4 regions of the Xanthocytophaga agilis genome follow, and region 4 is predicted to be linked to each of the others. Evidence: riboswitches for the same ligand, from Rfam matches in the RefSeq annotation. Region 4 holds a riboswitch; each other region holds the start of a gene.

Region 1 (7,700 bases), on a different contig from region 4:
TGCCCTGTTTGCGGTTTGCGGGATAGATATCCTCGTGGAGTAACCAGAAAGTTTTGAAATGTATAGGTTTGGGAATTGCCTATCATCACCAGCGAAAACATATCTACCAGACTGGTATCCATCTTTTCCAGAGTGGTCAATGTAATCTGTTCAGCTGGTCGTGTAATCTGTCGGATGATAGCGACAGGTGTATCCGGGCTTCTGTGCTGAAGAAATATCTCACGAAACCGCTCTAACTGCCAAAATCTTTTTTTGCTGCGGGGATTATAGATTGAGGTAACAAAATCACCCGTTGCTGCTCCCAAAATACGTTTTTCAATCGTACTCCAGGGAGTCATCAAATCAGATAATGAGATACAACAAAAGTCATGACCCAGTGGAGCTCCCAGTTTACCTGCTGATGCAATAAAAGCACTGATACCTGGAATGGTTTGAAGTTCTATATCTTTGTTTGCAGACAAACGGGCATATTCATAAACAAGAGATGCCATCGCATAAATGCCTGCATCTCCGGAACTGATAACCGCTACATGTTTGCCATCCTCACATCTTTCAACTGCCAGTTGAGCTCGGGCTTCTTCCTCACTTAATTCTTTACCAATACATTCGCAGCCTGGTTTGAGTAAATGTTCAATAAACTGAAAGTAGTAACTATAACCAATCACAATATCCGCCTCCGATAGTACTTGCTGGGCTATAGGTAAAATATAATCTTTGTCACCCGGACCAATGCCTACAACACTTAACTTCATAATTGTTTTTTGAGAATGAGCAATGAAAAATAGGGAATATCACGGTTCATGATTTCTTCCAGTGAGGTGCTGATGAATTGTTGTGCTGTACCCAAACGTTCACAATAGAAAAGCATTACCGCCTGTTGTTGGATGACAGGGATTATTTCCTGTAAAATGCTCCTGACTTTGATGAGAATTACCGTTTCAAAATCAGAAAGGTACTGTTGTAGTTGCAGAACATTGCTTGTACGAGGCAGAACGACAATTTTTTCAGTAAGTAAGGCCAACGGAATCTGATGCTCCGCTGCTCCCAATAGAAACGAAGGAACTCCAGCCACAATTTCTACTTCTAACTGATGTTGCTGAATGTAGGTTAACAGATAGGAAAAGGTACTATAAAAAGAAATATCCCCTTCACTAACAAACGCAATCTGCAGGCCATTCTGATAATCAGTAAGCATTTGCTTAAAGGTATTGGCATACGTTTGTTGGGCTTCATTCCGATTATCTGACATCTTCAAAAACATTCCTGTCAGTTTGTTTTCATCCAGATCATACGCTTTCAGGATAGGAAGAGAATAACTGGTTGTCGTACCTTCTTCAGTTACAGAGCCTGGATAGTAAATTCTATCCACTGTTTGTAACAATCGCAGCCCTTTTACTGTAATCAAATCCGGATCTCCTGGACCCAGTGAAATACCATATATCTTTCCTTTTTTCAATGAGTTAGTGTTGGTTTTTACTTAAATGCCCAGAATCTTTTTTACACCAGAGAGAATCCCTTTCTTCTCTGCAATTTTCTCATCCTCTTCAAAAAGGATTCCTTTTACTGCTAAGTGATGCCCAACCTGTTCTTTTCCTACCTCATTTTCAAAGCCAACAATCTGTGTACGGTATTTACACAACTGGCAGTTCATATTAGGACTTCCTTTTTCTGCTTCTGTAATGCGTTCACTTAAGGCTTCGAGCAACAGATCATCTGTTTCAAAGGAACTGGTATAGAGAAATTCTTTCTCTGAGGTGCTATTGAAGGTATCTATCTGTTCGTAAATTCGTTTTAAAAGTACTCCGGTAAAAAGAAAGATTGGAAGTACTACCACACGTTGGAAAGGCAAATGTTCCAGCAAAGGCAGGGTGTCTTTGAGCAAAGGTGTTGTTACACCAATATAGGCTGTAGTTCCAAATCCAAAGCCCATTCCTTCCCATAACATACGCATAAGTTTAACCACATCTGAATTTGCATCCGGATCAGACGTTCCTCTTCCAACCACCAGCAAACAAGTTTCTTTGCGATCTGTTTGTGGATGCTGAGCTTCCAGAACTTCAATGTTTTTCTTTGCCAGTTGGAGAATGGATGGTGTGATGCCTATATGACTGGCTAGCTTGATCGTTAATCCCTCATATTGTTGCTGGAGGCTATTCATCTCATATGGAATATCGTTCTTGGCATGCCCTCCGGCAAATAAAATGGCAGGCACAGCCGTAATTTCACGTACTCCTTCCAGATACATCCGTTCCACTGCCGCTGCATATACCGGATGAGAAAATTCCAGAAAGCCATAATCCACTATACGATCCGGATAACGGTGTTTAAGTAGTAACACCAGTTCCTTGAAGCCTTCAATGCCTTCTTTATCACGACTGCCGTGTCCACAAAGTAATATTCCTCTTTTCACTACTGACAGGTTAATAGATTTAGTGTTTGTTGATGCTTTTTTCAATGGCTGAAATGGCCAGAATATCCGGATAGATAAATGTATAATCTAACCTTTGTTTGATTTTGTCAGAACGGACGATTTTATAACCTGTTGCTGATTTGTCTGAAAATTCAGGCAAAGATAATCTATATACGGTTGCCTCTGTCATATAAAATTCTTTTCGTGTAGGATGGGTATCTGCACAGGCGTTAAATACTTCTCCCCATACATTTTGGTCAATAATTTTTTCAATCAGTTGGATACAATCATCTCTATGAATAAGATTCAATGGCGTATGGACATCTGTAACCCGCTTCTTATTGTGAAGATAATGATGGGGCATTCTGTCATAGCCGATCAGTCCTCCAAACCGCAGACAAGTAGTCGAAAATTGTTTTTGTAAAAGATATTCCGACAGATGCAACGCTTTTCCACTTCCTTTTTCTGCCAATTGTGTTTCTGCTTCTGTTACTTCCCGATTCACATCCCGATAGACAGAAGTAGAGCTGATAAATAAAATGTGTTGTAAAGATGATGTTTTCATGACAGATACTAATTGCTGTATCTGAGCCGGATAATAGTGTTCAATGTCTTCTCTGCGAGATGGTGGAAAGCAGACAATCAAAATATCACAAGACAGAAATCCAGCAAGATCATCACAGAAAATACTTTGATCTGTGATTTCAAGATGATAAGGAATAATATTTCGATCTTTTAATTTTTCTATATCAGTAGTTGATGCAGTCGATCCTTTAATAGGATATCCTTTTTGTAAGAGATGTTCTGCCAGAGGTAATCCCAGCCAACCACAACCTAGTATACTGATAGTCAAAGAATTCATCTGATGAAATTAGTGGGCTGTTCTACTATGTATTTTGTAACGGATGTAAAGGTCGATATACAACAATGCGATTAAACCTATAAATACAAGCCCCACTACATTGTTTTGGAAATCATCAAGTTCCAGTGCAGGATTAACCATACAGCTTAATTTATAGGCGGGAATTGCAAAACACATGAATGTAATCAATACATTGAGTTTAAAGCGATGGTTGCGAATCCGTTTCTGATCAAACTTCTGGAGTAATTTGCTAAGATAAAGAGAGTCGAAAGTACCTGTAAGCATCAAACCTCCTGAAAATACACAACCTCCAATAACTGCATAAACCCATTGGTCAGAAGCAGAAACTGCATAGCCAAATGCAGCAATCTGAGTAGAGGTATCAAAGATGAATCCAAATATAATTCCAGTTAAAATGATAGAGAATGGATTCAGGTGGGAGGTAAGTGATGTAGGCAGTAACCATTTACGTAGACTAACTGTCTTTACCTCTTGTTTTTGAGTGAGAGTAATGACATTGGAAATACCAATTATGACCAACATAATCAATGGAACCCATTCAATTAATAAGTTGAGAGATTCGGGTACTTCAAAACTGTTCCGCAGTAAGCTAAGGAATAAAGCAATTCCAGTAACCATAAGTCCATGACCGAATGTAAACAGAGTTCCTACCCAGCGAGCCCAACGGCTTTTGGTTTCATGAAGGCGGTAAGTAAATCCATCAATAACAGTAATGTGATCAGGGTCAAGTCCATGTCTCAAGCCTAATACGAAAAGTAAAAGTAATCCGGAAACATGATTCCCTGTAATTTCCAACATAAAGAGTAACAAATTTAGAGTGAACAGTAAGTCTGACTCCAAACCTGTAGGGATATATAAACTAAGAGGGGATTGGGCACACAAAGCCCATACATCTCTCTCTTCTGCTTTTTTCCCGAAGCAGGATGGATTGCACAAATGGCAGGTCTTCTGACTTGTTCAGTTTTTAACGCCTTCCCATGAGAGATCTCACAGTGGCTGGAGATGTTAAAAACGTGTAGAATGAACTTACAGCAGCGGGTACTGTCCCGGACTTACACCGGATTCCCTTTTAATCTTTAGAAAATTATTCTGAAGAACCAGTTTGTGGTTGTAAAGATAGATATCTGTTTTAGATTTTTACAAAAACCAGTGTATTTGTATATCCAATCTATTCAAAATATAATATGTAAGGCTAATAATAAGTAGAAATAGAAGTGTGGTTGCATGATTAATATAATAGATTCGATAGAATTCGTTATGGGTAATATCTCTGACAGTATGACCAATAAAAGGTTTTTCAACAAGTTTACCATGATAAACATTCGGGCCGCCAAATCTCGTATCCAAAATACCTGCTAATGCAGCTTCCGGATAGCCGGAGTTGGGACTGGCATGTTTATGACCATATTGGAAAATAAACTGAAGTCCACGTGTATTAAATGTCACCAGCACCATCAATAATGCAGTGAGTCGTGCAGGTATAAAGTTTACTATATCATCCAGACGAGCTGCAACTTTTCCAAAGTAAAAATACTTGTCGTTCTTGTAGCCAATCATAGAATCCAGTGTATTAATCATCTTGTATGTCATCATACCTGGGACCCCTGCTAATGCATAATAAAATAAAGGAGCAATTACACCATCGCTCAGATTTTCAGATAGGGTTTCGCAGACTGCAGTACGTATTTGGTTTGCATTCAGTTGACTGGTGTCTCTCCCCACAATCCACGACAAACGTTTACGACCTGCTTCCAAACCCTTTATATTGAGTTGATCGAAGACTTCTTTTCCCTCCTCTAAAAGGCTTTTATTGGCAAGACCATAAAAAAGAAATACTGAAGCGAATATGTAATAGAGTACAGGGTGTATGTAATAAAGGAATTTTATCACCCAATAGAAAAACAAAAATGTGCTTACACATAGAGTAGTTGTTAGGAGTGCTCCTTTTATAACTTGAAATGAGTCCTTATTGAGAAGTTTTTCTCCATAATAAATCAGATTGCCAAATAATCGGATAGGATGTGGAAGCCATCGGGGATCACCAAGACACAAGTCAAGCAAATAACCAATCCACAGAGGAATTAGAAATACTAAATAGGAGTGTGACATGTAGAATTATTCTGTATAAGTCAAAGATTGAGAAGATTCTTAATGCCTACCAGATCATATAGAAAACTGCAATCTTCTCCCCAATAAAAATGAATATAGGAAGCAAGTACATTATTCTTTCTATATACAGGTACATCAATATCTTTCAGACGTGCTGTTTTAACCTGAATATCTGTTGTACTTTCATTGTCTGTAGTCATTATTGAGTAATGGAATTCATGTCCTTTGTATATATTATCATTATGGTATACAGATCGATATCCTAACGAAAGTTTTGCATGCTGCATGGATGTGGTAATATCCAGAAATCCAATCATTGGATATTCTTCTCCTTCTGCATTGATAATAGATTTTCCCAGATACATCATACCTCCACACTCTGCTAATACATACCCGTTGTTTTGGCAATAAGCCAACAAAGCATCTCTTAAGGATATGTTTTCTGATAGCTGTTTTAAATGTAGTTCAGGATAACCTCCAGGCAGATAGATTAAATCTGCTTCAGGTAGAATAGTATCATGTAATGGGCTAAAAAAAGTGACTTGTCCTAATCGCTTTAGGACTTGAAGATTTTCCGGATAGGTGAAGTTAAACGCTTCATCTTGTGCAACTGCTATTTTTAGAGAAGCTATATTGGGAGTATTAGCAGGTGAAGTCTGAGCAGTTGGAATAGTGCAAAGATCTAATAGCCGATCTATTTGTACGGTTTTTGAAATATGTAGAGCCGCTTTCTCTATTATTTCTGAATAATTGTGTTCAGAAGAAACAGAAAGTCCAAGATGACGGGATGGGATACTTATTTCCGGATTGGCAGGAACATATCCAAGGCTTTCAAGTTCTACATCTTCACAAGCCTCTTTTAAAAACTGATAGTGACTTTCTGTAGTAACAAAGTTGAAAATCACTCCTGCAATTTTAAGCCGGGAATCAAATGTCTTAAATCCATGCAGCAAGGGTGCAACCGAATAAGCCATGGCTTTGGCATTGACAACCAGAATAACAGGAAGATCCAATAATATTGCCATTTCTGCGCTACTGCCCTGCATTTTGTATGCACCATCAAAAAGACCCATAACCCCTTCCACTACAGCTACATCTGCATTCTGTATATTCCATCTATAAAGAGAGTGAATATGTTCCTGACTCATCATAAATGCATCCAGGTTGATGCTTTGTTGACTGGCTGCCAATGTGTGATGTTTGGTATCCAGATAATCAGGACCACATTTGAAAGGTTGTACCTTATATCCTCTAAGACTTAATGCTTTTAATAATCCAAGTGTTAGTGTAGTTTTGCCGCTATTACTGGTTGGAGCGGCAATCAGAAATTGAGGTTTCATGCCTCAAAGATAGAAGTTTTATTCCAGTACCTGCTTTTTCATTTGCTATAACAATTGAATGTCTGTTAACACAAAAGTATATGCCAAACCGGGAGAACTTATTCAAGGGATGCTTCCGGATGGTACCCGGTTTCTGGTGAGTAATAAATCGTCGCAGCTGTTTTATACTAGTACAACTATTAGATCTCATGATAAAAATGCTGTACTTAATCCTCTTAAACCCAAAACTTGTCAGGCAATACATGTATTTTATGATTACCTGTCAAAAGATAAGTATATATCTAAACAGCAGATAATTCATATTCAACAGTCATCCAATATTCCACAAGGAAAAGGGTTGTCCTCCAGTTCAGCAGATATTCTCGGGGTTTTGAGTGCCTTGAATTTATTTTATCAAACTAACTATACAGCAGAGATTCTTTATCAACTGGCCGTTCAGGTTGATCCAACAGATCCTTGTTTACATGAAGGAAATATAGTATTTGACTCTTCTCAGGGAGCAGTAATGAAGAGTTTAAACGAAATTCCTTACTGTATTCTCTACTTTGATACAGATTTTGATTCAACTGTTGATACTATTAGCTTTGGCCGATCTGTTCACTATTCTGAAGTACAAATGCAGAAATACGAGGAAATAATACAGAATTTGCAAAGGGCTTTCAAAAATCAAGATTATACTCTTTTATATGAATGTACAAAACTAAGTGCCCAAATAAATAACCAGATCTTGCCTAAACCTGGTTTTGATTTACTGAATGAATTTGCGCTGACACATGATTGTGGAGTTTTTGTAGCCCATAGTGGTACCTACATGGGATTGATTATGGATTTAGTAACCTTTCAGCAAATTCATAAAAAGGCTATTGCCTGGATTAAAAAACATTGGAATACAACTATTTATTCTGAATATCTATGACTGTTCTCAAACCCATTATGTTTGTGGGTACGGCTTCTGATG
Region 2 (7,700 bases), on a different contig from region 4:
TTTCATCCATTTTTGTATCTGACGAAAAAGGTTTCTGTCGACGTCTATGCAGTAAAACTAGTTCTGCGGCGTGTCGGATATCTTCTGGCACTACTTCAATACGCTGGGCTAAGGCTGCAAGAGTGCGTGCAGTTTTGTACATGACGATATCTGCCCGGAGGCTCACTACACCCATTTCCATACACAACTGACTAATCAGTTCCAGTAAATGATCTGGCATATGTACAGAGGTCAGTAACTGGCGGGCTGTTGTCAACTGCTTTTGCAGAGCTTGCTGGGCAATCTGCCATTGTGTTATAAAGGCAGCAGGGTCGGCATCATAGGCAATTCGTCTGCGTACTACTTCGGTTCGTTCAGTTGTATCACGAGGGGCTTCAATCTCTACCATTAATCCGAAGCGATCCAGAAACTGTGGGCGCAGATTGCCTTCTTCCGGATTCATGGTTCCAATCAATGTAAATCGTGCAGGGTGACTGACCGAAAGTCCTTCCCTTTGTACAGTGTTCACTCCCATTGCAGCAGCATCCAGTAATACATCGACCAGATGGTCTGACAAAAGATTGACTTCATCAATATACAATACACCTCTGTGTGCCGCAGCCAGCAGGCCAGGGAGGAATTTCTTTTTCCGTTCACTCAGCACTCCTTCCAGATCCAGGCTTCCTACAATACGCTCTTCTGTAGCTCCCAAAGGCAATGTAACGAAAGGCATCTCTACTTCCTGTACCAGATTGGTTTTATCCTGGCATACTTCACATGTATCCAGTAGGTGAACCGGATCACAGTTGTAGGGACAGCCTGTCACCTTAGTAATAGTGGGTGCTATTTGTGCTAACCCTCTGGCTGCTGTACTTTTGGCAGTACCCTTGTCACCTTTGATCAGCACCCCTCCTATTTCCGGATTGATGGCACAAAGCAGCAAAGCCCGTTTCAGTTTTTCCTGTCCTACTAAAGCAGCAAAAGGATAGTATGTCTGTGTATACTTCATGTATCGATAATACGCTATAAGACTGTTTTTATTTTTTGCCTGCCCATTGCTGGCCTATTACTCAACTTATCGTGTCTCATGTCTTTTGAGGAAATAAAAAAGTTTGTGTTACAAGGAGATGCTGTCCCTTAAGGGCTATTATTTGCCCCATTACTCAGAGTCCAAGCGTTTGAACCACCCATAAGGGCAAGTCGTATTTGTAACCTCTCTCAAAATACAATGTCTGAACCACCCCGCCCTTCGGGCACCCCTCCTTAGAAAGGAGGGGAGTTTACAAAGCCTTTAGTCTACATTATTCAAATACCTAAAAATCAAATACATCTATTTTTATAAATATATTTTTACAGTTCGTATGGACGGCTTTAGTAACAACAGGCTCGCCACTCCCCTCCTTTCTAAGGAGGGGTGCCCGAAGGGCGGGGTGGTTCAAGCGTCCGTTTTTTGGCACATGTTACAAAGCAGACCTGCTTAAGCTAACAGCCTTGACCAAACGTTCGAACCAGCATCTTTCTATTCAAACCAGTGCTCCCTTTTTAAAACTTTCATTTCTGAAAAAGCTATGGGACAGGATAAGATTACTCAACTCTTCCTTCCAGCAAGCCTTCACTCTGTAAATATACCTCTTGCAAGGCTTCCAGTATCTCTGGTGAGGGTTCTTTCCACATACCGCGTTGTGCAGCTTCCAGCAAACGTTCAGCAATAGCATGCAAAGCCCATGGATTACTTTGTGCAAAGAATTGCTGCATAGTAGCATCTAAGGCATACGTCTCTGCCACTTTTTCATACATCCAGTCGTCGACTACCTGTGCTGTTGCATCGTATCCGAAAAGGTAATCCACTGTAGCTGTCAGTTCCAATCCTCCTTTATACCCATGCTTCTGAATACTTTCAATCCATTTGGGATTCACCACTCTGGATCTGAATACGCGTAAGGCTTCTTCCTTTAAATCCCGGACTACTGGCCGATCCGGATTCTGACTATCACCAAAATAATGTTTTGGCTGATGTCCTGTCAGGCTGCGAATGGTAGCAATCATTCCGCCATGAAACTGCAGGTAATCGTCACTGTCAAAGATGTCATGTTCCCGGTTGTCCTGGTTATGCAACGCTACCTCTACTCCTGACAAACACTGCCGGAATTCATTTCTGGCATCTACTCCGCTTACACTTCGGGTATAGGTATATCCACCCCAGTTGACATACGCCTGAGCAAAGTCAGTTTCATTGTGCCAGTTTTTCTCATTGATCAGTGGTAAAATACCTGCCCCATAACTCCCCGGCGCAGCTCCGAAAATACGGTAGCTGGCCCGTTGCTCTGCTTCTTCTACAGGCATATCAGGAGTTTGCAGTTCTGCCAGATCCGTCAGATAATGTTTCCGTACAAAGTTTTGCTCTACAGGTTCATCCAAAGCAAGCACTTGTTGTACTGCATCATCCATGAGTTCGATCAGGTGCGGAAAGGCATCTCTGAAAAAGCCACTGATACGAATGGTTACATCTATACGTGGTCTTCCTAGTTCTGCCAATGGCACTATTTCTATCCCTGTAATTCTCCGGCTCTCTGGCTGCCATACAGGACACACACCCAATAATGCCAGAATCTCTGCCACATCATCGCCATAGGTACGCATAGCACTCGTCCCCCAGATACTGATGCCGACGTTTTCAGGATAGCGGCCTGTCTCTTTCATATGACGGTCCAGTACCTCCTTTGCCAGCTGTTGTCCCACCTGCCAGGCAGCTTGTGAAGGCAAGGCTCTGGGATCTACCGCATAAAAGTTGCGTCCAGTAGGCAAAATATGGGCCATGCCTCGTGTAGGAGCGCCACTGGGGCCGGCTGGCACATAACCTCCGGATAATCCATGTAACAGATGCGTTATCTCATCGTATGTTTGCGCCAGATTAGGTACAAGTTGCTGGCAAACAAACGTTAGCATTTTATGAATCTCTGCTGTATCCCGCAAAAACTCTACCCCAAATGTCTCAGCAATTACCTGAGGTATAGAATCAACCCGAAATCGTTCACGGTAGAGTATCTGAAACATATGTCTGCCAAGTTCCTCAATTATTTCTTGTACGTCTGCCCCTGTCACAACCGGACGCCCTGCCAGTTCTGTAAAAGCAGCAGACACAGTTTCCACCTTTTGCCCTCTGACAGCTGTAATTACGTCCCATTCCCATCCGAATAAAGCAGCCATGGCAGCAGGTAATCCGGGAGTATTGCGATTCGGCAATCGGGTCAAAGCCTGTAACATATCAATCAGGTTTTGTTCCTGAGGCATTTCTCCTAGTATATGTAACCCATTCCGTATCTGTGCTGCGCCCAGTTCACACAGATACCCATCTATATCTTCGATTAAGTGAGCAATGTCTTTCCCTCCCATTTCTGCCAATGTAACAGGCACACCTTCGGGTGTTATTTCGTCATCCCATTCGTGTACATGGTCGCCATGATCCCGCTTCAGCATCGCAGACAGGTCTTTATCCAGATTGGTTTGCCGTATTAAATCCCAGATCTGGCGTTGTAACAGTGGAAGTTTAGCAGGGTCCAGTGTTTCGACCTGATAATATTCATCTACCAGCTGCGTTAGCTGTGCCAGTTCACCATAACTATCGGCTGATGTCATAGGTGGGGTCAGATGATCCAGTATGACCGCATGAGCCCGACGTTTCGCCTGTGAGCCTTCCCCCGGATCATTGATGATAAAAGGATAAAATAAGGGTATATCTCCCAGAAAAGCATCCGGAAAACAATTTTCTGAAAGCCCAATTCCTTTGCCCGGAAGCCATTCCAGCGTCCCATGTTTGCCTACATGCACAATCGCATCAGCACCCCAACCATCCCGTAACCATCTATAAAATGCATAGTAATGATGTGTAGGTGGCAGGTCAGGTTGGTGGTAGATCGCATCCGGGTCCATGCCGTATCCACGTGGTGGTTGTAATACGACTAAGGCATTGCCTAATTCAATACCAGCCAGTGCAATATGATGATCATGTACATAGGTTTCACCAGGTGGTGGCCCCCATTGTTTCTGCATTTTTTGCTGTAAAGCCTCAGGTAGTTCTGAAAACCATTGAGCATACTGGGTAAAAGATACCTGTCCGACGGCACGTGATAATTGCTCTGTGGTGAGATAGGTTAAGTCATATGAACATCTGTCTATCAGTTCGTGAATTAATTCTGTTCCACTAGCAGGCATATGAGGTATAGTATATCCTTCTGCCTGCATAGCCTGGAGAATAGCCATCAAAGACGCTGGAGAATCCAGTCCTACCGCATTGCCAATCTGCGATGCCTTTGCATTGGAGTTTGTAAAAACAAACGCAATGCGTTTCTCTTTATTGGGTAAATGACGCAGACGGGCAAAACGAGCTGCTATACCCGCCACTCGTTCTATCCTGTCTTCAACAGGTTCGTATCCTTTGGTTTCCCTGTCTTTCTCTTTAAATGAAACTGGTACAGTGATAATGCGTCCGTCAAACTCAGGAATAGCCACATTCATAGCAGTATCCAATGGATTGAGTCCCCGGCTTGATGATTCCCAAGGGCCACGACTCATACCACTGGTAATAGCTTGCAGAATCGGTACGTTTAGCTGACGCAGAATTTCCTCTTCTCCTTGTCGCAGTTGTTCTGTTTGTATATCCCGCATGGCAAACGAAACTGTATTTACCAATACGTCGATCAGCACTTCGTTAGTATATCTGAATATATCCAGGGCATATGGCCAACCTGTACCATTGTCAACTGCTTTGAGAGAGGCTGTATAGACAGGCAGTACATTCAGGTTCCGAGCTTCCAGTGCACGAATCATGGCATCTACAAAGGACGTATTGCCGCTAAGCCAGTGTGCCCTATAGAAGGTAATGCCAATGCTAGGGAGAGCAGGATTGCGCATCTTTAACCAATCTTCTATCTCTGCATTTTCAGGGAGATCCGGATGGTAAATGCCATGTTCAGATAAAGTTACAGGAACCTCAAACCCAAAACCTGTCATCAGCAGATGATCTGACAGAAAGTACAACAGGGAGGTTAGGTTGCTATGTCCTCCTGCTTGTAAGTATGCCAGTGTTTCATGCAATATGGCTGGTGACACTGTAGACACAGCGGCAAATTCGGGATTTAGTTCACCCGTTCCGCTTATCACAATCAGGTGCTGTCCCTGCTGCTTTGCCCGACGAACCAGTTCCGCGAAACCTGGAATACTACTAGCTCTGCCATGAATACGTATGATTACAATCTGAGCGGCTCCTACTTCCCGATCCAGCAACTGAGCCATATGGGCATCACTTTTAATTGCCATCAGGTTAAGGCCTGTCGTTTTGGGAAAGTCAGCAGGTAAGTCCTGAAGTGTGCGACTTAGGGTAAGTAGATCGGTATCGGCATGGGTTAGGAATACAATTCCTCCATCGGGTGTTGCCACCTGCCCGGAACGGGTTATAGCTTCAGAACCTTTCCATGTATAGAATTGAAACACATACTCTGCCAACTCAGCGGGTGGGGTTAGAAAACTATCGGCCTTTACCATACTCTCGATGTAATCGAAAATGGCAATGATCTGCCAGTTGCTGTTGACAGAATGAAACCATACAGAGTTTCCGTCAAACAACAATGTGACCACATTAGCCAGTGTGCATGGGCCCAGACATCCACCTTTGGTCATATGGACTACATTACGTAGCTTCCGTCGTAACCATTCACTTTTATACAACTCAACCGGAATGGGAGCATAGCCTCTGTCTGTACGGCCACAGCAGCATGCATTGTAACAGTAAGACAAATGTCCTCTTCGCTGAACCAGGTTAATGGCTTTTCCATCCGGGCGCATTACCCGCTGGCGTTTTATTTCTGTCATACCATTTACAACTTATGTAAGCAAGCAATCGGATTTCAGACGTTCAAAAGCTTGCGGATAGACAGGTGACAGAGGAGGAATGAAAAGTTAGCTTGTAAAAGCTAAAGGTACAGGTATAAGCCTGCCCACATTCCAAATCACCTCATTTGACTCTGCTTTAGAGGTGGTCTAAACTAATTTAGATACCCTCTTAAACCGCGAAAGCATTATCATACTGAAAACAGGCAGGTCTCCTGACTTGTACCAATTATGCCATCCTTCCCATACAGTGTAGTATAGTGGATACTAACGCATAATCCCATAGGTTACTTACAGTTGCGCGACAGTTCGTGACTTACACACGATTCCCTATTAATCTGTTTTACACAGAACCTTTTTTCAGAGGAGAAAGAACGTCTTGATTGAAAGCAACAAATATACTGGATTTACACTAAGTAGCAGGAAAACTTTTCATTAACTAAGGACACAACCTACCGCTGCATCCATTTCCGGAAGGCAGGAGCTGTTTTCTGGCTAATGGTTAATTCAGTAGTAAAAGGAGGTACCAGATGTAGCTTAATTTTGCCGTATTCCATGCTCTGAAAGGAGTAACAGGCTGAAAGCTGTACAATGGTCTGACGGTTGACCCGAAAGAATGAACCGGGATCTAACTTATCTTCAATACTCTGAAGTGGTTCATCCACTCGATATTGGGTATTGTTAAAAGTTGCTACCCAGGTAATTCCTTGTTCCAGATAAATAAGGGCGACATGCTCCACTGCCAGCTGAATGCTTTTTTGTCCATTGGTGACTATCAGGTAAGAAAGATAAGAAGATATACTGGGTTCTGATTTTTCTACGACAGGCAATGTCTGTATTATATATCTACGTTCCTGCCAGTGGTAATAGGAAATGCTTACATAGATGATATTGCAAAAAGTTATCAGAAGTACAATGACCGGTAACTCTGTCTGCAAAAATGATTCTGTCCCAAAAACATGTTCAGGATCGATAAACCGGTATTGAAGGTAGGCAATCCCATAACTTATCAGTGAAGCACCAATAAGTCCCAGGAGTATCTGTAGTAAAAGCCTTTGTCTTTTATCGGACTGCCAGTCAATATAGCTATCGAGTTTGGCCGTAATCCAGCCTACATAACTTATAATAAGCCATGCAGCGCCAAAAGTAATGGCAAGATCACGGTAATAACTCTGTCGGCGAAGCAGCTCTACCAGTGGGCTGCTGTTAAAAGTCACCAAAAACAATGCAAAGAACGCTGCCCCGCCAATCTGCAACCACCGCTGGCGTGTCATTTTTAAAGACAGTTTATGATCAGTTTTTGGCAAAAACACAGTCTTCAATACCAGTATAGACTTCATTAGCAGTCAGAATGTATTAACATCGTAACAGGTTATTCGTTTACTGGCTTACTTTCTGTAAATTTATCTCCTACCAGATTTGGAGATACAGGTATGGAATCAGAAATTTCCGTCTTCCTTTTTCTCTCTGTCCACATATAGGATAAAGTCCTCCAGATCCATTCTACAGGGCCAAATTCATGGTATTGAAGCCACCAGTGGCTTACCAGTATCTGTACCACAAAGATAAGCAGGGCAAGTCCTGTCAAACCAACCGGATCTGCATATCCTACCCAGCCTGTTACATAGAATAAACTGAAAGCCAGAATTGTCTGACCAAAATAATTACTTAATCCCATTCTACCTACAGGTACCAGGTAGCGAAGCAAGACAGCACCTAACATCCGATGGTATAATTTAGTAAATAATGCCAGATAAAAAAGACTATGAAGCACCAGACAAGCTGATACAGGAAAAACAAGTATCACCAATCCCATCTCAGGTACTGGCAGTATC
Region 3 (7,700 bases), on a different contig from region 4:
TCCTGATTGTGTCAGTTGTTGTGTACTGCGGACTACTTCATTCAGATCCAGTGGGTCTATGATTTTTTCCCATAAACCGGGCTGCTGCTTCATGTCAGCCTCACTATACCCGGTAATCCCCTCTACTGCAGGACTAATGAACAGGTATTGATTGCTGCTGATGTCAAAAGCCATAACGGCATCTTCCAGCGCAGATAATAAGAAATGTAATAACGGCATGTGAAAACCCTGTTTCGCTTACTAAGAGTGTATTCTTAAATCTAGTAAAATTTCCATTTAAAATTTGAAAATCGAAGGGGAATATTGAGGGAAATACTATTTCTATTCGCTAATTTCCAGCGAAAACAACACTATCAATAGATTATCAAGAAAATTTATCTGGATATTGAAAAATGAAGTATGCGGAGATAGGCACATTTTTCAAAGTTTGTTTTATTTAATTGCCTATCATAAACCTTTAAGTTAATCCAAATGAATAAACTACTAGGGATAGGTATATTTTCGGTATTGAGTATTTTGACAGGTTGCAACAAGCCATATTATACCATAAAAAAGCAAACTACAAACAAGCTATTGTTACTCAAGCTGAAGAATGAAACAATAGATAGTATTCCATTCTTTTCTGAAAAATATTCCAGATTTTATGTAAAAAGTAATTCTATATTCATTACAGACATTACCTCTTCTATAAATATCATTTACATTCATTTAAGGAAAATTACTATTGAAAATAATAAGCTTTCAAGAGCTTCTCCCAAATCAAAAATAATTCTAAGTATCAATCCTGAATATGATAGATTAATTCGTCTGTCCTTTAACAAAGAATCGCTTTTTACGAGGGTTTATAAAAATGGAAACATGATCGAACAGATTGTACCCCTAACAGATTAGTAGGGATGAAATCAAAGTGTATAGTTAGCTAGTAACTCGACTCTTTCTTTGTTTTTCTATTTTACAATGTAAGCGTTTAGAAGATACTTTTCGTTTAATCCGTTTCCCGGTAAGTACTAACTAAGCATATACTGCTCACAAGTAACCCGCTTTTTCGTTTTTTGTCCTCCTGAAAGGATCTCGTGGCAAGACCGGCGACCTTTACGATTTGAGTGTATTTCTTCTCTCAAAAACCAAACGTGGCTCTATTTGTTACAAGTTTCTTTCAGAAGGACAGGTAGTCAGAAGGAAAGGTAGAGGGATGATCTTTTTCAGAAGGATAGAATGTGTATTTTCTATGCGTTCTTCTAAAGTTCAGGTGACTATTATTTCCTTACAGTATAAGTTAGATCGCGTATTTTAGACTTAATAAGAAGTTTCGTGTAGGGCCGGGGGAGAACTGATTGGAGTAAATGGCATTGGCAAAGTACTGTTTATTTAATACGTTGTTAAGATTCAGCCTTACATTGATTCGTCCCACACGATACCCAATAGCCATGTCGGTTACTGTATAGGCTGGAAGAGTATACGTGTTGGTACTGTTGGTGAACGTGTCACTCATATAGTTGACTCCTGCTCCCATATTCAGTCCTTTGAATGCTGCATATTGCCATTCATAGTTTAGCCACAGATTCAGCATACTGACAGGTGCAAAAGATACTCTTTTTCCTGCAACCGGATTTATCTCACTACCCTCATATGGAAGGTAGTTTGCTTTAGAGAATGTATACCCTGCTGTCAAATCCAGTCCTTTCCACAGACTTCCGTTGATTTCTGCTTCAAACCCTTTGGATTCTGCTGAGCCAATCCGTTTGTAAATTCCTCCAGGAAGAGCTTCTACCTGATTGTCTTTTCGCATATAGTAAAAAGCAAGGCTGGCTGTCCAACCGGAATGTTGCAGACGAGAGCCTATCTCTGCCTGATAACCAGTTTCCGGATCAAACGTTTCGCCATTGGGTGCAACACGGCGGGAAGGTTTAAAGTACGTAGAATACGAACTATAAACAGACAAAGGCTCAACAGGCTGATATACCAGTCCAAACCGATAGGTCAATGCATTTTTAGAAATAGTTGATTTCGGGCCTTCTTCGGTTACATGCCGCGTTGCGTCTACCTGATTGGTATAGTAGCTGCCATTAAAGATGTCATATCGTAATCCTATCAGTGCTTTCAAATACTCTGCAACCTTGATCCAATCCTGTATATATACTCCATGCACATTTTCCATAGTAGCCCTATAATTCTGGTCTGTGAAGGAAATATACCCCTGATTGAGAATCGGATTATGAATAGGAATTGTAGCGTTTTTTCCTGGACCATTGACATCTCCGTTATAGGTCTTCCTGTCCAGTATACTGAGTGAATATCCTACCAATACTTTGTGTACAATAGAACCAGTTAGCCATTCACTACTAAGCTCCAACTGGTTTTGAAGCGGTTTGGTCAGGTGATTGAAATAAAATGGAAAGGATCGGGTCAGTGAATCCAGTGACGCATTCACAGAAAGTTCTTCGGTTGAGAAATAATGGATATTATCATCATAATAGGATAGCTGATCCGACAGTTTTACTTTTTCGGAGAATTTGTGCACATAGTTGAGCTGATAGTCAAAACGGGTATGTTTTAAAAAGTCTGCAGGGTCATTGTACCGCGTATCGACATCTAGTCCAGGTATTTTTTTACTTCCTTCCAGCATAGGAATGCCTGTGTCCGTATCATAGTTGTCTTTGTTTACACCCACTGTCAGATAAAACAAATCTTTACTGGTAGGTGTATATTCCAGTGCCAGGTAGGCATTGTTTGTAGTAGACCCAGAATATCGGTAGCCTTCGGTATCAGACATTCCAAAGTCAACCCGATACCGCAACTGGTTACTGATAGAACCGGAGGCTCCCGCTCTCATTCTGCGGGTATTATAACTTCCATAGGTAGCTGAAAATTCCGCTTTAAATTCTTTCGTTGGGCGCTTTCTAACAATGTTGATAATCCCTCCCAGCGCTGAATGTCCAAACAAAACCGAAGCGGGACCTTTTAACACTTCTATACTTTCTACATTAGCCAGATTCGTTGTAGGGGCACTGGTGGAGATGTTGTGTCTTTCGTCTCTGACCCCATCAACAAGTAGTACGAAATTGCTGAACCCCCGGATGGTAAAATGCTGAAATCCCCCATAGGTATTATTAGCACGCACTCCTGTAGTATTCTTCATTGCTTCACCCAGATCATCCGCTCCACGCTGTTCTATAGTCTTTACAGAAACGGAAGAGGTAGTCAGTGGGATATCTCGCAGGGGAATTGCCTGTTTGGTAATAGCCGTGAAACTGGATTTTCTGTCGGATGTAATCACTATTTCCGACAACTCATTGGTCTTCCTGTTAAGCTGATAATTTAGCGAAGTTCTTTGTCCTGCGGTTACCACAATAGTTTGTTTTAATGCCTGATAGCCAATGCCACTAATGGATAATACATATTTTCCGGCAGGTATATTTTTGAGTAGAAAGTGCCCCGTTTCACTGCTGGTAGTACCATATGCCGTTTCATCCAGGCCAATAGTCATATTAGGGAGTGGTTCTTTATTTTCGGATTGGATATATCCGGAAATACTACCCTTTTCAGATTGAGCCAGCATACATAAAGGCAGAAATAATAGACAAAGAAATAGAGGTAACATATGTTGTAGTGACTTATTCATAGAGAAATACAAGGTCGAGGTTTGGTAGAGTAATTGATTGGTGAACAGACCGAAAGCCGATGAAACAGGCTGGGTTCCAGGTGGAATATTTTTACCTACCACTTTTGCCTCAAGGACATGATCTTTTACTATCTGATGGGTACTTGTTGACTCATCATCAAAAATACTCTTTCTGTCTAACGGTATATAGACAGTTAATAGGTGGCTCTGGCTATCAGTGTGCGGATAGCAGCCATAAGGTGTTTGCATACTTTTAACTGTGTTAAGATGGATAGTTAAAAGCTCTTACACTCCACAATGTAACAAGGGATAAAATCAAAGACAGGGGAGAGATCTGACTGAAAACAGGTATGCATATGATGAGGTTCATCTACGTGAACCGCCTCAGATCCATAGTTTGTAAAAATTTCAGAACAGAAAACACCACACCTGACCGTGCTTCAAACCGCGAAAGCATTGTCATACTGGAAAAGGCAGGTCTCCTGACTTGTAACACGTATACCATCCTTCCCATATCATTGATACAGTGGACAAACAAGGGTATACGCTTTGAAGGTTACTTACAGTTGCGCGACAGTTCGTGATTTTCACACGATTCCCTATTAATCGGCATTATGCAGAACCTCTTCCAGAGGGTATAAAGTAAAGAACTTACATGAAGGGGCGAATATACTTTATTTATCGGATTTGGACGTAGGTTTAGATTAATTCCTGTTTTGTCATGGAATTCCATGGATAAGAAGATTGTTTGCTATGCGAGGTATAAACCCTGGTTTTGGTATCCGGTACGGATTATCATATTAGGAAGAATCAAGATAGAGTTATTAATGAAAAGACACTGATTTGAACCTATAATTCGAATCAGTGTCTTTTTGTTTCAAATGAGATTTAGGAAGATGAGAAAGTTTCATCGTTTACTAACAATTACATGCTGAATTTGCTGACCAGCAAGTATCATGGTGCTACTATCAGATGTTCTACAGGTTGGTTCTCCTTTTCCTGAAGTGGTAATTCATACAAGAAGAAAGGATTAGTATAACCCGCATTATGTAATACAGGTTTGGCAACATTGAACACCTTTACACCTTGTTTGGTGGCACCTTCCAGATGTCCATGATGTGCATGCCCATGAAAGGCAACCGTTACTTCCCTGCGATCCAGCGGTTCTGCTAAGTAGGATGATCCAAGAAAAGGGAAAATCTCCTCAGGTTCGCCAACCACCGTTTCTTTGATAGGAGAGTAATGTAATACAGCCACTTTTAGTATATCAATATCATCTCCCTCCAGGCGATACAATGCCTGATCCAGTTTCAAGGATTCTTCCACTGCCGCCTGCACATACGCTTTATTCATTTCTTCCCCAAAGCGCGGAAGCATAAACCGGTCAAAGCCCCCGCCAAACCCTTTTACACCTGCAAATCCCACTCCATTGATAACCACTGATTCTCCATCCAATACATGAATCTTGTTATTACATAAAACATGTCTGATTTCATCCTGTTGATTATCATGATAATCATGATTACCCAGTACTGCTATCACCGGAATAGAGCAAACACTCAGTTCCTCAAGCAAGATCTCAGCCTCACTGGCTTGTCCGGTATCTGTCAAATCACCACACAGAATCAGCGCAAATGCCTGTTCTGATACAGACTGAAAGCATTCTTTCCATTTGCCACGGTCAGTCGCTTTAATATGAATATCGCCAATAGCAGCGATTTGTTTGCTTTTCAAATTCATATCTATATGCTTTTCATTGTGATTGTTTTATAATTCCATTCCCGTACGTCAATATCATACTGCGTCTGATCAATGAGAGGCCCAAGACATAACGTTTGTTGTGGTGTTGGTAAATCATACTGTTCCTTGGCTTTTGCCAGTAACGCCTCCATTAACCAATGGGGAACCAGATCTCTTTTTGACGGATAACAAAACTGGAAACTAAGCAGCTGAGCCAAGAGTAGTTGCCAATGTATCTCCAGATGCGTCCATACCCGGTTCCAGTTCAAACGGTCTCCATAACGCACAATCAGGTGGTTCAGGTCAGCTCCATCAAACCGCTCCCGGTTTTGTACATAGATTTTACACCAGAACAACTCTTCCGCAGATAAAAACTGAACAGGTACACCACAAAACTCTCCCGCATACGAATTTTCCATCCAGCTATCATCTACTGTACAAATATTATTTACTGTGTTATATATAATATCCATAAAGTAATCATCGTGAAAGTACACCTTAGCCAACCATCGGGAATCAGTAATTTCCGTATGATATCCCATAGAGGAAAAGTGTTTGAGAATCTTGGGATACTCACTGGCTTTACAGAATATATCCAGATCCTTGGTGTCACGATAGATGCCTGTATACTGGTGCAGAGCAAATGCTCCTCCTACGAGATAGGATAATCCAGCTTCATTGAGCATAGTAAGAGCTTCTTTGTAGAATTTTTCTGCTGTTCTTTTTTCTTCCTCAGTAACTTTACACTTAACCATATGAATATATTTAATCTTTGATATTTCTCCCGAAGCTATTCGCATCTAGAAAAGCAAAGCTAAAATTGTGTGCCTCACAATATTGATTGTCAGTTACTAAGTAAAAACAACTCTTATGCATATTACCATACAAAAGGGCATTACAGATTTGCAAAAAGCAAGTGTCCTGAAACTGTGGAATGAGGAATATCCTCAAAAACTCCAGTATGCGTCCGTTGCTGAATTTGATAAATATTTGGATGGACTGGAAGATAAAACCCATTTTCTGCTCAGAGAAGATGAAGAAATAATAGGCTGGGCTGCGACCTTTAAAAGGGATGAGCAACGCTGGTTTGCGATTCTTATAAGTTCGGTTGTTCAGGGGAAAGGATATGGAAAAAAACTCCTCAATGCACTCAAAGAACACGAAACTCACTTATTAGGCTGGGTAATTGATCATAATAAGGATAGCAAAGCCAATGGAATGCCTTATTGTTCGCCTCTGGTATTTTATGAGAAGAATGGTTTTGTGATACAACCCGAGATTCGTTTTGAATCAGAGAAGATGTCGGCTTTACGTATTGAATGGAAAAAGATAGCCTCCGTGTAAGTAAACAACTGATCTGTCTGCGTTTACTTCTGTTTTGAATAACCTTCTGTAGCTCATTTATTTAACTCACTACCTTGAGTTCTGGTATTACCTACAAAAAATATATTAACTGCAATTACGAATTAAATAAATTGATTTATATTTACTGCAATCACGAATAATATTGAACTAATGAAAAAAACAAAACTGGGAGAGTTTGAAGAACTGGTATTGCTTACAGTTGCTGCGCTGCAGGAGGATGCCTATGGTGTAGAGATCAAGCGGGAACTGGAAACACGTTTGAAGGAAAAGCTAAGTGTAGGTTCTATCCAGTCGGCACTGAAGCGTATGGAGGAAAAAGGATTCCTTACTTCGGAATTTGGAGAAGCTACTCAGAAGAGAGGAGGCAAACGCAAACGTATCTATGCCACAACCTCCTATGCCCATCAGGTCCTTGCTGAAATGAGAGACATTCGGGCTGGTTTATGGGAAGCCATACCAAATGTATCGTTGACCTAACTAAATAAACCCTGACAACTATGAAACAACCTAACCACTACGCTCCACCCAAATGGCCTCTCCGGCTTTTGCGCCTGTTTGTAAAAGAAGAATACCTCGAAGAGATTGAAGGAGACATGGAAGAACTTTTTCAGGACAATCTGGAAACACTCTCTTACCGTCAGGCCCGAAGAATGTATACCTGGGAAATGATACGTCTGATGCGACCGCTTATCATGAAAAATATACGTATTACACTATCTCCTAACCCGTATGGTATGTTTAAGAACTACTTCAAAATTTCGTTCAGAAGTTTGATGCGAAACCCGCTGAGTGCATTCATCAATATTATGGGTTTAGCGGTTGCTATTGGCATTTGTATGCTTGTCTATGCTTTTATTGCCTATGACAACAATATTGATCAATTCCATACTCATAAACATTCTGTTTACCTGACTACTTTTTTTGCAGATAGAGAAGGTACGCTACAACAATATGGACAAACACCAGGGCCTCT
Region 4 (7,700 bases):
GGAAATACGCCCTTCATCTTCTACAATAAGGATTTTCATTGTAGTAATTATGCTTCTGTTTTAAATAAGAATTGAGGAAACACACAAATACCCTATATTGTTATAATTATTTTAGGTTTATTATAAAACTATTCAGTTAAAACAGCATCTATATTGGTAATCTACAACTATAAACCTACACTCACCAAAGATGAAAAATATAGTATTTATCTGGGCAATGAGCTTCTGCCTGGTAACTGTCTATGGAAAAGGTACTTCTAAAAAACTATTTCTCTCCAGTACAAAAAAAACACACACTGTTTTCATTGAAATAAATGATCAGTTAGCTTATCTGTTCAGATTAGGTTACTGGAATAAACCAATGGGGTCTAGTTATAGCCTCATCCAGACTGATACATTATCAAGGCAGAGTAGTACAGATGCATATCTTTTCATTGGCACAAACACAAAGATCCAAAAAGATCAGAATAAGTTGTATGTACTCTTATCAGATACACCTGACAAGAAAGTCTTAAAGATAGAAATAGATACTGTTACTAATGAAATAGAAATTAACCAATACATAAATAATGGCTATTGGCATACTAACTTTTCTACCTTGAGTGTAGAAGTCAATGCTATGTATCCTATTGATCACTATAGCTTCTATGAAGGATACAGATACTGGGATAGGTTTACGAATACCCAGATTTATTATCAGGACTTCAGAGCTTTTGCAGATAACAAACTCAAAATTATACGAGACAGTGTCATAGAAGCCAAAAGTTCCCGAAGTCAACTTACTCAGCACACAGTCAACAACATTTCTACTATCTCTTATACAGAATTAAAAAATAACATGATAGAGTTATCTGACGACAGTGAAAGAGGTTATTTTAGCACCATAGTCCATGCCGTTTGTATGCAACGTACAGATCTTCTTTTTAAACTAGCAGACGATAATCCTTCTCTAAAAGAAAAACTTTTGTATGCTATTCAGGGAAAGGAATCTATCCAGAAAATCAGAGCAGCAGAAACCAATTCGCCTTTTAAAAGAGAAGTTATCAAAGACCGCAGACAAACTACAGCCATGCTGATTAAAGTTGGTACATTGTATGCAGTATTAGGAGTATTAGTTGTCTATCTGATAGCACGGTGAGGATGATAAATGGTAATGGTACTCTTCCAACCTTCTGGGACTGCACAACTTTCCAAACTCCATAACGAACCATAATTTTCTGTCAGCCGGGCTTGTATGTATTTCAAACCTGTACCTGTCTTCCCTATCAGAACAGGACGATTTCTGGCAAAGACAGTCAGTTCGTATTTTTTTGTTTGTGGAGTAGATTCAAAATATAACTGAAATCGAATGGAGCCATCCTCTAATGGCAAGCTATGGGTAATACCATTTTCCAGAATCGTATGTAAAATTGCTGGTGGTATATACTCTTCCTGATCAATGTTTAATTCTTTCCATTGGTAGTTAATTTCCTTACGATATTTCATCACTATCAGATGGCTTTGGCATAGTTCTATTTCTTGCCGGACAGGAATCAGGGAATGCTCAGCCACTACACTGAGCAATTCAAATTCTTTTGCTAGTGCTTCAATAAAAACCACACCCTCTTTAGGAGACTCTTCGACCCAATCGATAAGAGAGGTTAGTGTGTTCATCAGAAAGTGAGGTTGAATATGCTTTCTCAATAATTCATTTTTTAATCTCTCCGAAAGCAACAACGACGACTCATACGCTTTTTCCTGTTCACGGGTACGTACAGCCATCAGGTACAACATACACAAAACAATCAATACAAAACTTACAAACAGACTGATATCATAATACAGGAATATATGTACTATAAAACTGGCCAGTAAGCCCACCAACACAATTAAAGCCTCTTTGAAATACCTTTGGAGTGCAAATACAGTTATACCAACAGAAAAAACCCACATACATAACGTAAGTAGCTGTGCTGTCAGATCATAATGCCCATAGTACAGTATATATAACACCAGCAGACAAAATCCCAGCACAGATAAAAGAACGGGCTTTTGGGGTACTGAAAATTGTATAGCAAAATACCAGGGTACTAAAAAAGCAATTATAAGTGTGAGAACACCTATAACCTCCAGCCGTATATAAAAATGAGTGTAAGGAATATCTATATAGAATTTCAGGTATTCCAGCATCAGTAATGCACAAAAAAGAAAGCAAGCCATACCAAACATCAATACGGCAGATCTCTTTCGGTTTTGGCTATACAAAAACACATAATACAAGGCTGCCATAAGAAGTGCGCCAGCCAGCGTACACATAAAGCAGGTCTGCAATAAAGGTGATCGTATCAGAGAGGTATAGTCAGTAACCCGAACATGAACTCGCCGGTAGTTATCACTTATATATGCCTGTGACATACGCAAAGCTATTGTATGGGTACCAGTCACTACGGCAGAATCAGGAAGTAGGTAATAAGTATCAACAATTCCAGGAACTTCAGAACGCAGACTATCTTGTACAATACCATTCTTTCCAATTAGTTTTCCATCCCAATAACACTCAAATGCACCAAATGAATGAATAGCAAGACCCAAATGACCTGTAGATGACTGAGGCAATGTAATAGTAAATCTTATCCAGAACACCTTATTTTTTGTATCACTTCTTTGCAACATCCAGTTGCTATCATTATAGTTTGTAGCAGCCCATTGCAGGTTATCACCTATCTGAAACCGTGGTTTCGAAATTATTGGTTTAACAGGTGGATTGACAACAGATTGAGACTGGCAGGAAAATAAAAGAGCAATACAGACAAAATACCAACTCAATACATACAGTTGCTTCATATGAGGTTTTAATTTCCTAAAGGTAAAACGAATAACTGTACACTCTCAAATACCTCTCAGTCATTCACAAGAATATAGAGTAGTTCAGCTAGTTTTCCATAACAAAGCCTACCCTTGTTTATACTATTGCAAAAAACTACTATCCACCCAGGCAATCTGTGTAAACTATGAAATCTATCTTCATTTTCGTATTTGTACTTCTTACTACCTGTAGTTATGCACAGACAGATAAGATCAAACGTATTGACTCATTGTTACAAGCTGCAAACCAACGCGGAATCTTTAATGGCAATGCACTTGTGTCCCAAAAAGGCAAAATTATCTATCTGTCTTCGTTTGGCTACGCCGATGCGACAAAAAGCAAAATACTTACTCCTACAATGCGTTTTGATATAGGTTCCATCTCGAAAGAGTTTAATGGAGTAAGTATCATGATTTTAAAAGAAAAAGGAAAACTAAAGTTGGAGGACAAAGTATCAAAATACCTTTCTTTTCTTCCATCCTGGGCGGATAAAGTCCAGATCAAACACCTGATTCAGTATACCAGTGGCTTACCTGCCTCCAATGCAAGTTCCGAAGAAGAAGTTCGCACCTTTCTGACTCAGCTACCTAAACTGGAATTTGAACCAGGTACTGCTTTTATTTACAGTTACCTCAATGTGTATCTGCAACGTTGGATCATTGAAAAGATCTCCGGACTGACCTATACGGAATTTGTAAAGAAGTATATTTTCAAACCTTGTAAAATGTCTCAGACAGTTATTGACGCTTATACTGTCGATGTAACTACGGCGCGTCCTTTTGATAACAATTTTGTAGAGCCTGCTAACTTTACTCAAAGCCTTACCGGATGGCTTAGATTACCAGTAGAAGATCTCTATAAGTGGACTATTAACTTGCATTCATATCAACTCATTTCTGAAACTTCTTTTAAGGAACTGGCAGAAAGTTTTGGAGATAATGAAACCAGTCTTGGAAGTACTGAATTTGAAAACCAGCAACTTACCTGGCATCAACATCATGGCTCCAACTTTAACTATGAGGCTTTGATGTCCTGCAATGTGAAAGAAGGCATCACCATTATTCTGATGACCAACAACCAGAACTTTAAAGTGTATCCACTGAAAGATGCTATCCATGCTATTTTACATGACAAGCCCTATTCTCTACCCAAAAAATCAGTATATCTGGACCTACGGGAAAAGGTTCTGAAAGATTTTGAACAGGGGCTGGCCTTTTATCGTCATATTCGGGAAACACAACAAGACATCTATGACTTTTCATTTGAAATTGGCGATCTCATCAGCACAGGCAAATACCTGATGCGAAGACAAAAATTTGATGAAGCAATCCGTATTTTCCAACTAAGCCTGTTACTGAACGGCAAGTCTGAGGATATATCCTATAACTATGAACTTACAGGTGAATGTTATATGCGAAAGGGACTCCACCAAATGGCAATTCTCTTTTATACTAAAGCAACAGAGACAAATCCTCAGAATAAAAATGCCCAGGGAATGCGAGATAAACTGTTAAGTCAGTTGTAAAACTTTATCTCATACAGATCTTCACTACCAGCCTGATGTTCATACTTATAACATCGGGCTTTTTTGTTTCTCTCATCAAATCCATAAAATTTTCTTAGCTTTGCCATTCCTGGAGGTAGTAAGCGATACAACTCGTAGTGTTTACTTTAAAAGGGAATCCGGTGTAAATCCGGAACAGTCTCCGCTGCTGTAACCCCGTACTATCCAAGACTGACAAGATTATTATTCCACTGTTCATTTTTTGTACTGAGCGGGAAGGAGTCAGATCTGGGGAAGTCAGAAGACCTGCCTGTTGGGGTTTCATACTTATCGCTTTCGGAAGAAAGGCGCATGTATTCATGAAAACAAAACAAAACCTAACCCGAAGCAGCCACAAAAGGATTTTGCCGCTGTCTTCACTGGTTCGCTGTTCATGTTGGCTGGTAGCTCTCTACTGTCTGATAGGAATGTTGACCAGTTGCCGTTCCTCATCTCAATCGGATACTGTAGAGGAAACCACTGCGAACCAGCAAAACTATTTTCCAGAGAAAGTACAGATAGAGTATGCCAAAGGATTTACCCTCCAATACTTCAATCATTACAAGATAGTGCATATCTTCAATCCTTTTGAAGCGAAAGGAGATACAGCACGTTACCTTTTGTTACAACGTGGCACCCCACGTCCTGCAGGCTATGATCAATATCACAAAATTGAGATACCTGTCCGTAGTCTGGTTGGTATGTCGTCTATGCATGTAGGTCTGGTCAGTTTTCTTGATGCGCAGAATACATTAGTTGGACTGGGCAATCTGAAATATGTTTCCTCACCAGAAGTACTCAAACGAATTGCCAAAGGAGAAATTACAGAAGTTGGCAACGATCAAGCTATCAATGAAGAAAAGCTGATTGCGATGCATCCTGACCTGGTTATGACAGTAGGAAGCGCAACAGCCCGGATGGATCACTACAAAACCCTTACAGATGCAGGACTTCCTGTGCTGATTAATTCTGAATGGGTAGAAACTACTCCATTGGCACGTGCTGAATGGGTGAAACTAATGGCAGCCTTACTCAACAAAGAAGCACTGGTAAATGAAAAGTTTGTAAAAATTGCACGGGAATATAAACGGTTGTCAGACCTAACCCGCAATGTGAAACATAAGCCAAGTATCATTACTGGTATGACATACAAGGATACTTGGTTTCTTCCAGATGGTGATAGCTACATGGCTCACTTTTTTGAAGATGCAGGCACAGATTATCATTGGCGAAATGAGAAAACTACAGGTAGCCTACCTCTCAGTTTTGAAGCTGTGTATCCGATAGCACTGGAAGCTGAATACTGGCTCAATGTAGGATTCATTGATACCAAACAAGATATTCTGGCCAAAGACAAACGATATGGGGACTTTACCTCTTTTAAAACAGGCAAAGTCTATAATTATAACAAACGAACTAATGAACAGGGAGCTAATGATTACTGGGAGTCTGGTGCGGTAAGTCCTCACCTGATACTGGCAGATATGATTAAAATACTTCATCCGGAATTACTGCCTGATCACGAACTGGTGTATTACAAACAGGTACAATGATTTCCAATACTGAAGCTAGCCGTACTATGTCCAAATCCCATTCCTCCTTCCGGAAGATCGTGGTGAGTTCGTTAATTCTGCTCATCATTGCAGGCTTTCTGCTGGACATTATGCTGGGCTCTGTGTCTATTCCTTTTCGGGAGGTAGTACGTATTCTGTTTGAGCAAACATCCGAACAAACAGCCTGGCTTTATATTGTCCAGAAGATCCGTATTCCCAAAGCTATTACAGCTGTGTTGGTTGGATGTGGCTTATCTGTAAGTGGTCTCCAGATGCAAACGTTGTTTCGCAATCCACTGGCAGGGCCTTCGGAACTAGGTATTACAGCAGGAGCAGCACTGGGAGTAGCTGTTATTATGCTTTCCAATGGACATATTACCAGTATGCCTGCTATCCGGCAACTGGGCTTTTCTGGTAGCTGGTTGATAGTGGTGGCAGCTTCAATGGGTTCGGCTTTGGTTTTATTTCTGGTAGTATTGATTGCAGGACGTATACGAGACAATGTAGTATTGTTGATTGTAGGGGTTATGATTGGAACCATTACCCTGTCTGTCATTAGTATATGGCAGTATTTTAGTCAACCTGAACAGTTACAGGAATATATACTATGGACATTCGGATCATTGGGCGGGGTAACAGAATATCATTTATATGTACTGACGGGTACAGTAGTAGTGGGGCTGGTATTAGCATTTGCCTCATCCAAAGCATTGAATGTTTTGTTATTAGGTGAAAATTATGCCCGAAGTATGGGCTTGACAGTAGGTTGGGCACGAGCCATTATTCTGGCAAGTACCAGTCTGCTTACTGGTAGTATTACAGCCTTCTGTGGACCTATTGGCTTTATTGGTATCGCCGTACCACAGCTAACACGTTCGTTATTCAATACTTCCAATCATCGGGTATTGATTCCCTGCACTTGCCTGATTGGTACATTGTTAATGCTAGCCTGTGATATTATTGCACATATGCCAGGTAGCCAGACAGTATTGCCGATCAATATAGTGACATCACTGTTGGGTGCTCCTGTTGTGATATGGATTATTGTGACCCGAAGCAATCTAAGAGCATCCTTTGTATGACAGCAAGAAAATCTATACTCACTGCTGTCGATTTGTCAATTGGCTATCGTCTATCTAAAGGGCAAACATATAAAATAGCTGGTCCTTTACAGCTGAACTTATGGCAGGGAGAGCTGGTATGCCTGCTAGGCCCAAATGGGGCAGGTAAGTCTACGCTGATGCGTACACTTGCAGGTCTACATCCTGCGCTGGAAGGTTATATTAGTATTACCAATTTACCATTGTCTGATTTAAAACCCCAGGATTTGGCTCGAAAACTAAGTATGGTACTTACAGAACGAGTAGAAGCAGGAAATCTGACAGTCTATGAACTAGTAGCATTGGGGCGTTACCCCTATACAAGCTGGCTGGGCAATCTCACAGCAGAAGACGTGATCAAGGTATATGAAGCAATGGATGTGATAGGTATAACAGCCTACCAACATCGTTCTATTCAGTACCTGAGCGATGGGGAACGCCAAAAAGTAATGCTGGCCCGTGCCTTGGCACAGGATACGGATATGATTATGCTTGATGAACCAACAGCCCATCTGGATTTACCCAGTCGTGTGGAAATGATGCAATTGCTGCATCAACTGGCAAAGAAAACCCAGAAAGCTATTCTGCTCTCCACTCATGAACTGGACTTAGCATTACAGGCAGCAGACAAAGTATGGATCTTACTACCTGATGGCAGC

Evidence for each region. Region 4 has a riboswitch for cobalamin ahead of QNI22_RS30020 (ABC transporter substrate-binding protein). Riboswitches for the same ligand answer to the same signal wherever they lie in the genome.
Region 1: it holds a riboswitch for cobalamin, as region 4 does, so the genes downstream of both, QNI22_RS00200 (HoxN/HupN/NixA family nickel/cobalt transporter) here and QNI22_RS30020 (ABC transporter substrate-binding protein) in region 4, are expected to answer to the same signal.
Region 2: it holds a riboswitch for cobalamin, as region 4 does, so the genes downstream of both, QNI22_RS00510 (cobaltochelatase subunit CobN) here and QNI22_RS30020 (ABC transporter substrate-binding protein) in region 4, are expected to answer to the same signal.
Region 3: it holds a riboswitch for cobalamin, as region 4 does, so the genes downstream of both, QNI22_RS39775 (TonB-dependent receptor) here and QNI22_RS30020 (ABC transporter substrate-binding protein) in region 4, are expected to answer to the same signal.

Annotation. Positions count from the first base shown of each region.
Region 1 covers NZ_JASJOU010000001.1:38,124-45,823, forward strand. The annotation lists gene cobJ (precorrin-3B C(17)-methyltransferase) at 1-752, opposite strand, end outside; gene cobI (precorrin-2 C(20)-methyltransferase) at 749-1,456, opposite strand; gene QNI22_RS00190 (sirohydrochlorin chelatase) at 1,478-2,455, opposite strand; gene QNI22_RS00195 (NAD-dependent epimerase/dehydratase family protein) at 2,430-3,272, opposite strand; gene QNI22_RS00200 (HoxN/HupN/NixA family nickel/cobalt transporter) at 3,282-4,091, opposite strand; cobalamin riboswitch at 4,215-4,411, opposite strand; gene cbiB (adenosylcobinamide-phosphate synthase CbiB) at 4,431-5,402, opposite strand; gene QNI22_RS00210 (cobyrinic acid a,c-diamide synthase CobB) at 5,423-6,742, opposite strand; gene QNI22_RS00215 (GHMP family kinase ATP-binding protein) at 6,801-7,658, shown strand; gene QNI22_RS00220 (cobyric acid synthase) at 7,655-7,700, shown strand, end outside.
Region 2 covers NZ_JASJOU010000001.1:119,510-127,209, reverse strand. The annotation lists gene QNI22_RS00515 (putative cobaltochelatase) at 1-988, opposite strand, end outside; gene QNI22_RS00510 (cobaltochelatase subunit CobN) at 1,564-5,847, opposite strand; cobalamin riboswitch at 6,054-6,238, opposite strand; gene QNI22_RS00505 (LytR/AlgR family response regulator transcription factor) at 6,318-7,139, opposite strand; gene QNI22_RS00500 (DUF418 domain-containing protein) at 7,238-7,700, opposite strand, start outside.
Region 3 covers NZ_JASJOU010000031.1:12,466-20,165, forward strand. The annotation lists gene QNI22_RS39765 (PAS domain S-box protein) at 1-219, opposite strand, end outside; gene QNI22_RS39770 (hypothetical protein) at 472-891, shown strand; gene QNI22_RS39775 (TonB-dependent receptor) at 1,277-3,871, opposite strand; cobalamin riboswitch at 4,078-4,264, opposite strand; gene QNI22_RS39780 (metallophosphoesterase family protein) at 4,577-5,362, opposite strand; gene QNI22_RS39785 (nucleotidyltransferase) at 5,365-6,117, opposite strand; gene QNI22_RS39790 (GNAT family N-acetyltransferase) at 6,233-6,706, shown strand; gene QNI22_RS39795 (PadR family transcriptional regulator) at 6,878-7,204, shown strand; gene QNI22_RS39800 (ABC transporter permease) at 7,225-7,700, shown strand, end outside.
Region 4 covers NZ_JASJOU010000014.1:41,870-49,569, reverse strand. The annotation lists gene QNI22_RS30040 (LytR/AlgR family response regulator transcription factor) at 1-39, opposite strand, end outside; gene QNI22_RS30035 (hypothetical protein) at 191-1,138, shown strand; gene QNI22_RS30030 (histidine kinase) at 1,120-2,823, opposite strand; gene QNI22_RS30025 (serine hydrolase domain-containing protein) at 2,991-4,370, shown strand; cobalamin riboswitch at 4,467-4,677, shown strand; gene QNI22_RS30020 (ABC transporter substrate-binding protein) at 4,709-5,941, shown strand; gene QNI22_RS30015 (FecCD family ABC transporter permease) at 5,938-7,023, shown strand; gene QNI22_RS30010 (ABC transporter ATP-binding protein) at 7,020-7,700, shown strand, end outside.